DNA from 3 places in the Ruegeria sp. TASC047 genome. Region 1 is predicted to be linked to each of the others. Evidence: riboswitches for the same ligand, from Rfam matches in the RefSeq annotation. Region 1 holds a riboswitch; each other region holds the start of a gene.
The links. Region 1 has a riboswitch for cobalamin ahead of AC2FLO_RS02815 (DUF1636 family protein). Riboswitches for the same ligand answer to the same signal wherever they lie in the genome.
Positions count from the first base shown of each region.

Region 2: another riboswitch for cobalamin. It lies ahead of AC2FLO_RS01165 (DUF4198 domain-containing protein); the one in region 1 lies ahead of AC2FLO_RS02815 (DUF1636 family protein).
Region 3: another riboswitch for cobalamin. It lies ahead of AC2FLO_RS14465 (hypothetical protein); the one in region 1 lies ahead of AC2FLO_RS02815 (DUF1636 family protein).

Region 1 covers NZ_JBXWQP010000019.1:66,074-69,346, forward strand. The annotation lists gene cobN (cobaltochelatase subunit CobN) at 1-152, opposite strand, end outside; gene cobW (cobalamin biosynthesis protein CobW) at 156-1,211, opposite strand; gene AC2FLO_RS02815 (DUF1636 family protein) at 1,216-1,590, opposite strand; cobalamin riboswitch at 1,685-1,889, opposite strand; gene AC2FLO_RS02820 (NAD(P)-dependent oxidoreductase) at 1,992-2,987, shown strand.
Region 2 covers NZ_JBXWQP010000010.1:15,246-18,518, forward strand. The annotation lists gene cbiM (cobalt transporter CbiM) at 1-526, opposite strand, end outside; gene AC2FLO_RS01165 (DUF4198 domain-containing protein) at 533-1,318, opposite strand; cobalamin riboswitch at 1,451-1,649, opposite strand; gene AC2FLO_RS01170 (ROK family transcriptional regulator) at 1,771-2,961, opposite strand; gene AC2FLO_RS01175 (sugar ABC transporter substrate-binding protein) at 3,199-3,273, shown strand, end outside.
Region 3 covers NZ_JBXWQP010000036.1:47,810-51,082, forward strand. The annotation lists gene rsgA (ribosome small subunit-dependent GTPase A) at 1-468, shown strand, start outside; gene AC2FLO_RS14455 (alpha/beta hydrolase family protein) at 504-1,361, opposite strand; cobalamin riboswitch at 1,495-1,713, shown strand; gene AC2FLO_RS14460 (hypothetical protein) at 1,683-1,991, opposite strand; gene AC2FLO_RS14465 (hypothetical protein) at 1,990-2,211, shown strand; gene AC2FLO_RS14470 (protein-tyrosine phosphatase family protein) at 2,203-2,715, opposite strand; gene AC2FLO_RS14475 (DNA polymerase III subunit gamma/tau) at 2,888-3,273, shown strand, end outside.

The DNA.
Region 1 (3,273 bases):
TCAGGCCCGCCGCCGCGATGCCAGCCCGCCGCGAAAGCGCCCAGGTCACTGTCGGAAAAGGACAGCACAACCAGATCACCCGGGCTTTGGCCCAGATCGGTTGGGGTCTCGGTTTCCTCGAGCCCGTGGCTTTCGCGAAAGACGACGTGCATGACTTACTCGGCAACCTCGGTCACACCCACGAGGATATCACGGATTTCGGCTTCTTTGATGTCGTCATGCTCGGCAATCACGACCAGGCGCGAGCGGCGCTCTTCACCGGGCTCCCATGGGCGGTCGTATTGGTGACGAACTCGCGCGCCGACAGCCTGAACCAGCAGGCGCATCGGTTTGCCAGCGACGGCGGCATAGCCTTTGACGCGCAGGATATTCAGCTCAGTCGCAAGACGTTCGATTCTGGCTACCAGTTCCGCAGGGTCGGTCTGTTCCGGCAACTCGACGATGATGCTCTCGAAATCGTCATGCTCATGATCGTGATGGCCATCGTGATGTGACGGGCGCGCGTCCATGTCATCTTCGGCGGCAGCCTCAAGGCCAAGCACGACACGTACGTCGACGACACCCTCGGCGACCTCGACAACGGGAAGTGGCCGCGGTGCCTCGGCGGCGATGATCTGTTTGGCTTTCGCGACACCTTCGGGACCTGCCAGATCGGGCTTGGTCAGCAGGATGATATCCGCGCACGAGATTTGATCTTCGAACACCTCGGACAAGGGTGTTTCGTGATCGATCGAGTCATCAGCCAGCCGTTGGGCATCCACCGCTTCAACGTTCGGAGCAAAGCGACCGGCGGCCACGGCCTCGGCATCGGCCAGCGCGATCACGCCATCAACGGTAATTTTCGAACGGATATCAGGCCAATCAAACGCTTTCAGCAGCGGTTTGGGCAGTGCAAGGCCGGATGTTTCGATCAGGATGTGATCCGGGCGCGGTTCCAGCGCCATCAGCGCCTCGATGGTCGGGATGAAATCATCAGCCACGGTGCAGCAAATGCAGCCGTTTGCCAGTTCCATGATGTTTTCCGCAGGGCAATCCGGTATCGCGCAGGATTTCAGAATGTCGCCATCAACACCCACATCGCCAAACTCGTTAACAACAATCGCAAGACGCTTTCCCTGCGGGTTCTGCATCAGATGGCGCACCAGCGTGGTTTTGCCCGAGCCCAGAAAGCCGGTGATCACGGTGACGGGAAGTTTTTCTAGGTTCGACATGATCTCAGCCTCCAATCGGGGGAATGCGCGAGGCGCAGTTTTTGCGGAAATGTTCAGGACGGTCGCGCCACTTCACCAGACCATCGTCTGTGGCCAGATACTTGGTCACACCATCGATGATGACATCGACGTGATCGATTTCGTTCAGGTTCTCGTAAACAAAGGTCCAGCGATCCGGCCCGCCCCGAAGAACGATGGAACAGCCCTGATCGCAGTTCGAAAGGCATTCGACAGGTTTCAGAATGATGCCATCTGGCAGGGCAGCCTGTTCCAAGGCCTTGTGCAACAATGTGCCGGGACGCTCAGCGTCATCCTCGACGGGCAGACCCCGGCGGCAAGTCGTGCAGACCAGTAATTCTACCGGTGCGGTCTCGGTCATGTCTCTCATCCCCCCAAATCCTCTTCGCGGGGGACGGGGTTTCATGCGGGCACCACGTCTGCACATGGACCCGACACCGGAACACCCCGCCCGGTTTCAACTTCGGGTGTTGGCAGGTCTCCCGGCTTGCGGATGCCAGAGCGGTCGCTCTGTCGGATGTCCCGCCTTCCCGGCACAGGCCAGTGGCATTGGGCATCCTCTCCGGTCACGGTCGCGGGGGCGGCTGCGTTTGGCGGATGAACCGTTGACGCATTCCCTTTTCATCGGCTGTTGCCGACACCAACGTCCGGGACATGCGGCACCGCCGACCCGCTTGTCAAGCGGTTCGCGCGCAACAAATAAGCCAAGGTGAAAAAAGCGACCTGTAGGCGTCGTTCGGCGGCATGAAGTGCGTGTTCGGTATGTGGTCGCATGACGGGAAAACGACGAACTTGGAGATGCGTCATATGAAAGTGGGATTTATCGGTCTGGGTAACGTTGGCGGCAAGCTTTCGGGATCCCTTTTGCGCAATGGCATTGACCTGACTGTTCATGACCTGAACGCAGATCTGGTGGCCGAATTTGTCGCCAAAGGCGCAAAGGCGGCAGAAGGGCCCGCCCAGCTGATGCGCGATTGCGATGCGGTGATCACCTGTCTGCCGACTCCGGCAGCATCGGACGCAGTTATGAAGGAGATGTTGCCCGAAGTGGGCCCCGGCAAGATCTGGATGGAGATGTCGACCACAGACGAAGCCGAAGTCAAACGCCTCGGTGCCGAAGTCATTTCACGCGGCGGTGCAGCAGTGGATTGCCCGGTTTCTGGCGGGTGCCACCGTGCCGCGACGGGCAATATCTCGATCTTTGCGGGCTGTGACCGGGAAACGTTTGAACGAATTCTGCCGTTTCTGACGACAATGGGCCGCCGGGTTTTGCACACCGGCGAGTTGGGCTCGGCCTCGGTGCTGAAAGTGATGACCAACTATCTTGCCACTGCCAACCTGATCACCTGCGCCGAAGCACTGGTTACGGCAAAGGCTGCGGGGATGGATCTGAACACGACCTATGAGGCGATCAAAATCTCGTCCGGCACATCCTTCGTACACGAAACCGAAAGCCAGGTCATCCTGAACGGGTCGCGCGATATTTCCTTCACCATGGATCTGGTGAAGAAGGATATCGGTTTGTTTCAGGAGGTCGCCGACCGCGCCGGGGTGCCACTGGAAATCAACCCGGTGATGATCAACATCTTTAACGATGGTATCGCACGATATGGCGAACGCGAGCTTTCACCAAATATTATCAAACGGCTGGAAGAGGCAACCGGCCTGGATATCACCGCCCCGGGCTTTCCAGCCGAAATGACGGATGATGAACCGGAAGAGCCGGGATACGAGGTTGTGCCACAAGGGCGCGCCTGAGGGTAAGGCACATACCAGACTACATCGCGCCCCGTGAACGAGCAGGGGTAGGCAGGTGTTCCGAAAAAACACGCCATATCTGGCCCGCAGTTCGACAGAATCGCGGGCCATGAACGTCTGAAAATACCAAGCGTCACACGCGCGTACTGCGGGGGCAAGTCAGCGATTAGGATGTTGTTGGAGGCGAGTACCGGAATCGAACCGGTGTACACGGATTTGCAAAACTTAGTAAGCTACTGACGAAGATAGATAATTTGTTTAGACGAGGGGCGAAAATCGGCGGAAC
Region 2 (3,273 bases), on a different contig from region 1:
CCATGACAGGAATATGTGCAAAGAAAACAAGCTTGGCCGCTGGCAGGAATGCATCCCCGGACAGGGCCAGTGAAAACGCAACCATGCCGGTTGTGGCGGCGATGGCAAAGGCACCGCCGACCCCGCCCCATATCGCACCTTGCAGAGGTGAGCCATGGGCGATCAGGCGGCCAAAGATCAGCCCGGCCAAAACCGCGGGCAACGCGATGTTCAGGGTGTTGATCCCCAATACCGTCAACCCGCCAAAGCCAAAGAAGACGGCCTGCAGCAAAAGCCCGACGAACAAGGCCGGGAATGCGGCCCAGCCCAGCAAAAGCCCGGCCATTCCGTTGAGGATCAGATGCACTGACGAAGGGCCAATCGGCACATGGATCAGCGATGCCACGAAAAAGCTGGCAGACAGCACCCCCGCAGTGGGGATGCGATCAATATCCAGCGACCTGAGGCCCATGGCAATCCCACCCGCCGCAGCGACGGCTCCGCCGATCACGACAGGGTTGGACAAGGCTCCGTCAACGATGTGCATCTACGGTTACTCCAAATCCCAGGCGCGGATCCAGATGACCGCGTCCTGGCTGAGTTCTTTGCCGTTGTGTTCGGTCACGGGACCGGCGCCGAGCGCCGCAAAACCCCAATATCCGGCTTTTGGAACGCCGAACGTGAAATACCCGTTATCATCCGAAGTTGCGACCAATGCACCACCCGGCATCGGCGAGACCGTCGGAGCCGAGGCGGCAGCGCTTTCCATGTCCGGTTCTGCGGCCATGTACTCGATCTCGATCTCGGCACCCGCAACCGGATGACCTTCGGCCATAACCCGACCTGTAAACGTCGAACCCGCGATGATGTTGGTTGGTTTGGTGAGCGGGATGATCTCAACCGGCAGGCCCACCGGGTTCATCCAGTCGGTCGGCAGTTCGTTGCGGTTCAGGAATGCCTTGGCGATCTGCTGGATATAGATATCCTCGGATTCCTCATAATAGGGCTGGGGAACAGTCACCAACACATAGTCGCCCGACCGTTTGACGGGAACATAACCCTTGAATGCCGCGCCTTCGTTTTCGCCGCCGGTGAAACGTACGGGTTCCAGGGTATCCAGCAGATCGGTTTTCTGACCGTTGTGGATCACGTAGAATTCCTGCGGCTTGTCCAGATCCATGACATGCCCGTTCGAGAACGGATGCCAAAAGATCAGCTTGACCGGAACATTCCCCGGTGCGTCGATCATGGTGTCAGCGGTGTATTCCAGCAGGAAATGCGCATTTGCGATCGCTGGAAGCGCTATCGCCACAGCGGCTGCGGAAAGCAGCTTGGTCATCAATAGTCGTCCTTGTCCCATCGCACCAACCCCGGTACGAGATGCGTTTTGACTGCGGGGACGTCCAAGCTAAGCTGCTTTTTCAAGCATCCTGCTCCGACGCTCATCCCGTCGCCGATTAGGAGTGCCCTTGTCAAAGGCACATGTCCGGCAGGTATCCTGACTTGCGGGTCAAAGCGTTGGGCTGGCCTTCCCGGGTTAACACCAGTGGCACTTCAGCCCTGCTCGCCGCTTACAGTTGCGGGTGCAGTTGCGGAATGGGGCCAAAGCCCGCACCGCATTCCCTATTGATTCCAGAGCACGCCCCGGAACCGGACATGCCGAGCGGCTTGCCAGACTTCTTCGGCATCCGTCAACGATCAATTGCGCTGGCTGTCAAAAAGTTTAGCGGGCAATGCCCTTTTTCCGGCGGATCCGCTTTGGATAAAGGTCGGGGTTTTTCGGGAATGAACCTACCCTTCGAGCAGGTATCTTTCCGACAATGGCAAACTGGCCGCCCCCAATGAGCGGGCATCCGGGCCTGCCGTCCCCACCTGCACCAAGGGCCGTTCAAGCCCGGTCAGGTTCATGTCAGATAGTTTGACCTCAACCAATTCCACCAGCCGCGCCTTGATGCCTGCGGGCATCCAGCCATCAATCTTGACAGATTCGAAGTCGATCAGGCTGCAAGACGAGACGATGGCATGTGCGATCCCGTGCGCCGCCTGTTTCAACCAGTTCTCAAGGTGGGTTTCCGGTATGTCCCAATGCTGTGTCGTTTCCCAGATTGAGCCGGCTGTTTCGGCATTCCCACCAACTGCGCGCTCCAGCACATAAAGACTGGCGACATCTATCAATGGTTTCACTCCGCCTGCGTCGTCCGGCACAGGCAATGGACCAAGCGCACCGGCATTTCCCCGCCCTGAAAAGATGGAGCCGTTCAGAACCACCCCGCCCCCGATGAAGAAGCCCACATAAAAATACAGGAAATCTCGTGGGCCTTCCGCCGGGCCAAAGACCAGCTCGGCACCGCAGGCGGCCGTTGCGTCGTTCTGTAGGAATACCGGCAAGTCATAGCTTGAGGCCAGTGCGCCTTTCAGGTCCGCGTCACGCCACGGATCCATTTTCTCCTGCGGAACCTGCAATGTCTGCGCCCAGTCCCAAAGGTAGAACGGCATCGCAATCCCAAGACCCGCGATCCGGCTGCGCGCCTCGGGCGACAGTGACGCCATCACTTTGTCGAGGCTTTCTTTGGAAAAGCTCAATGTCGCCTCGGGCGTCGGAAAATCATAAGTCCGCCGCTCACGGTGCCTGACATTGCCAAGGAAATCCGTCAGCACCAATTCGGTACTGCGCCGCCCGACTTTGAGCCCGAAGAAATAAGCGCCTTCCGGGTTCAGGCGCATGGGAACCGAGGGCTGTCCGACTTTTCCCCGGACCGGTTCGCCGCGCAGAAGCAGCCCATCGGTTTCCAACTGGCGCATGATGACCGAGACCGTCTGCGCCGACAGCCCGGTCATCCGCGCGATTTCAGATTTTGCGAGGGCCTGATGGCGCCGGACCAGTGACAGGACAAGCCGTTCATTTCGGGCCCGCATTCCACTTTGGTTGGTGCCGCGCATATCTGGCTCGCGTACGCCAGTGGTATTGTCCAAAGAGTTCATTGCAGACACGGCCATCCCCTTCATGACGACAATGTTGAAACCCTTCCTTTCTGTCAATAATAAATAAGAGTGATTTATTTATTGACTCGAAATTCGAATCTTGTGATGGTTTTCACGTTCGATCGGGCCGGTTTTCGCCCGGTCAAACGTATGCCCTGACGGGCATTGGGAAAACTGGGAGGACTACCGATGAAACTTGCGAAACTTGCAGGCGCCACGGCGCTGGCGGTTTCGGCCATGGCAAGCAGTGCAATGGCCGAAGGTGAAACCGTTTGCCTGATCACCAAGACGGATACCAACCCTTTCTTTGTT
Region 3 (3,273 bases), on a different contig from region 1:
GTCGGGTCGTCGGGCGTAGGTAAAACGACGCTCAGTAACGCCATGACGGATCAAAACCTCGCCACGTCTGGAATTCGCGAAGACGACGCACGGGGCAGACACACGACAACGGTGCGCGCGTTGCACAGGATGGGTAACGGTGGCTGGCTGATCGACACGCCGGGAATGCGCGCATTGCGTTTGCTGGACGCTCAGGACGGGATCGACAACGTGTTCTCGGACATCACGGAGCTTGGCCAAAGCTGTCGCTTTTCGGATTGTCAGCACGAGACCGAGCCCGGCTGTGCCGTGCAGAACGCAATCGGCGAAGGCGTACTTGACCCGACCCGGCTGGACCGTTGGCGCAAGCTGCGGCGCGAAGATCAGCGAAACTCGGAAACCGTTGCCCAATCGCGGGCGCGGGACAAGGCGTTCGGCAAGATGGTGCGCGGTGTCATGCAGGACAAGAAGCTTCGCAAACGGCCATAACTGCAAGGTGTTAGGAAAACCTGCGTCGCGTCTGATCAGGCGATCAGGCGCGGCCAGACCGCGGCATTGCGACGGGCAAATGCTCCGATATGGCCTATTTCCGGCAGTCCGAATTCAGCAGGCTTCAGAAGGTGGCGTCTGGCCTCGGGGCCATACAGATCAGCAAGGCGCCAAACCGCCTCGGGCGGAACCATCTGGTCATCTTCGAACGTGAACAGATCCACTGGTACTCCCGAGCCGTTCCAACGCGCATCAGGCAATTCCTGCCCTACCTCGGGCACATAGTTCAGGGGGGCTGTGCACCATTTGCGCCATTGCCAGTAAACCGAGGCGGGCAGGTCCGACCCAAACCCGATTGCTTTGCCAGGCAGATAGCCAAGTGCCCGCACCATCAGCGGTGCATGGCCATACCAGAACAGCCCAGCCAACCCCCGATAGGGCCATGGGTGATCTTTCAAAGTCACCAGCCCCGAACACACACCGATCATTCGGTCGATCTGGTCGATATCCGGTTGCACCGGCCCCAGCATCGCACCGACCGAATGGCCGATGGTCCACTGCTGCGCCATTGGAAACCGCCTGCGCATTTCGGCCCGTGCCGCAGGCATATCGATCAACGCCCAATCCGCCATTGTCGCGGTTGCATCTTTCAGGTGGCCGACCAAAGAAAGCCCGTAGTCCCGATAGTCATAGGTCAGGCAAGCTATCCCCCGCTCGGCGGCCAGCCATCGCGCGAAGTGTTGATAATAGTCACGCGGCACACCCGTGGCACTGTTAAGTACGACAACGGTTTCCGGCTCACCCACTGGCCGATGCACCCGCGCCGACAAGGTCACAGACCCGGACGGAAAGCGGAAATCTTCGATCAACACCGTCTGTTCCGTATCCAACATGATCCCCGGCTTTCGCTGAAACAATCGGTATGCCTGCCTTCGATGCCGACGACACTAGGCCGGAACATAATCCGCATCCAGCATGACCAAACGTCCGGCCTAAAGATCGGCTTGACTCGGAACGCGATCAGGCGCTAGCGGTTGTGTGATGGTTTCCGGCCCCCACAAGAGGTCGGGATGAAAAGGGAACACGGTGCGGTTTGTCTGGTCACACAGATATCAACCAAGTCCGCGACTGCCCCCGCAACTGTAAGCGGTAAGCAATGCCGAAATACCACTGGCCCATGGGCTGGGAAGGTCGGCAGAGCAATGACCCGCAAGTCAGGAGACCTGCCATCGGAACTGAAACCGAAACTCGGGCGGGGTGTCCGTGCAGGTCCTGACAGCGAGATGCTGTCCCACCTGCCCCAATATCCAGCCCACCACGCGCGGAGGGCGCAGGATGATCTGGAAGACAAAGTCACACGAATACAGCGCAACAGTGTGCCAGCGGACGGGCAAAACCTGCCCGGCTTTGGCGCGACTGGCCCGCTCGACTTCCGAAGCCATGGCGCAGGCGGTTTCGGCCACCAGCGAGGATTTCGAGTTTGAAGGCAGAAGCGCGCTGTCACATTGCGCGGAAGGGTGCATGGCAACGATCCGAGCGCGATCCGACAGCGTTCGCGTTTTCTGTGGGGCGCACCCTGATACGGCAATTCGGGACCTGGATGCCTATGCCGATTTGATCTTCGGACCTATATTCAGCACGCTGCCCTCGGGCACTGTCGCGAACCCGCCTTGCGCCATGATCGAGGTTTCAATGATCCGGCCCCGGAAAACCGGCTACGCGCCCCAGCAGCTGTCAGCTTGATCCCACTTCCACCTGTGCCGGGGTGATCCGGGACGCCCAGGCCAGCTGCGTATCGGTTTCGACGGCGCAGGGGCGCACGGCCCGCAGGCGGTCCAGTGCGTCGCTGGCGCGTTCACCGCATTCAACCATCAGTCGGAGAACAATCATCCCGGATCTGCCGCACCCCCCACGGCAATGCACAAGAACCCGGCCACCGCCCGACAGCGCATGTCGGGCCGTGGCGCTGACCTCTGGCCAGGCCTTCTGAACCGCCTGCGTCGGTGCTCCAAAATCTTCGATCGGCAGGTGAACCCACCGGCTGGCACGGCTTTGGATGTCGCTGCCAAAGTGCTGCGCGCCATCCTGAAGCATTTCAACATCCGTCGTCATTGAAATCACAAGGCCCGGTTTCCACGCCGCAATCATATCCAGATCGCCGACGTAATCCCCGCCACGCCCGGGCATTGAAGTAAGGGCAAGCGTTCCGCCTCCGACCTGCAGAGCAAAAATGACCAGCTGCGACATGAAGTGCGTCCTCCCCCAAGGTACTCTTTAAGAAATGAGTCATTAAATCCGCTGGACCAGTTTAGTTGGAAACCAGCCCGTTTCTGAAACAAAAAATCATCGCGCCCCGCAGTGGACGCGGAGTGCCGCCGCCACTACGCTGTGCCGAAACACCGAATCCGAGCGAGAAGACATGACAGACACGCCAAGCCCCGCCTATCAGGTTCTCGCCCGCAAATACCGTCCGGAAACCTTTGCCGACCTGGTGGGTCAAGATGCTATGGTGCGCACCCTAAAAAACGCCTTCGAGGCCGACCGGATTGCGCAGGCCTTTATCATGACCGGCATTCGCGGAACGGGAAAAACCACCACGGCGCGGATCATCGCCAAGGGCATGAACTGCATCGGGCCGGATGGAACCGGAGGGCCGACAACCGAGCCTTGCGGTCAGTGCGAGCATTGCGTCGCAATCATGGAAGGTCGCCATGTCGATGTGATGGAAATGGATGCGGCCAGCCGTACCGGCGTCAACGATATCCGCGAGATCATCGACAGTGTCCGCTATCGCGCCGCCAGCGC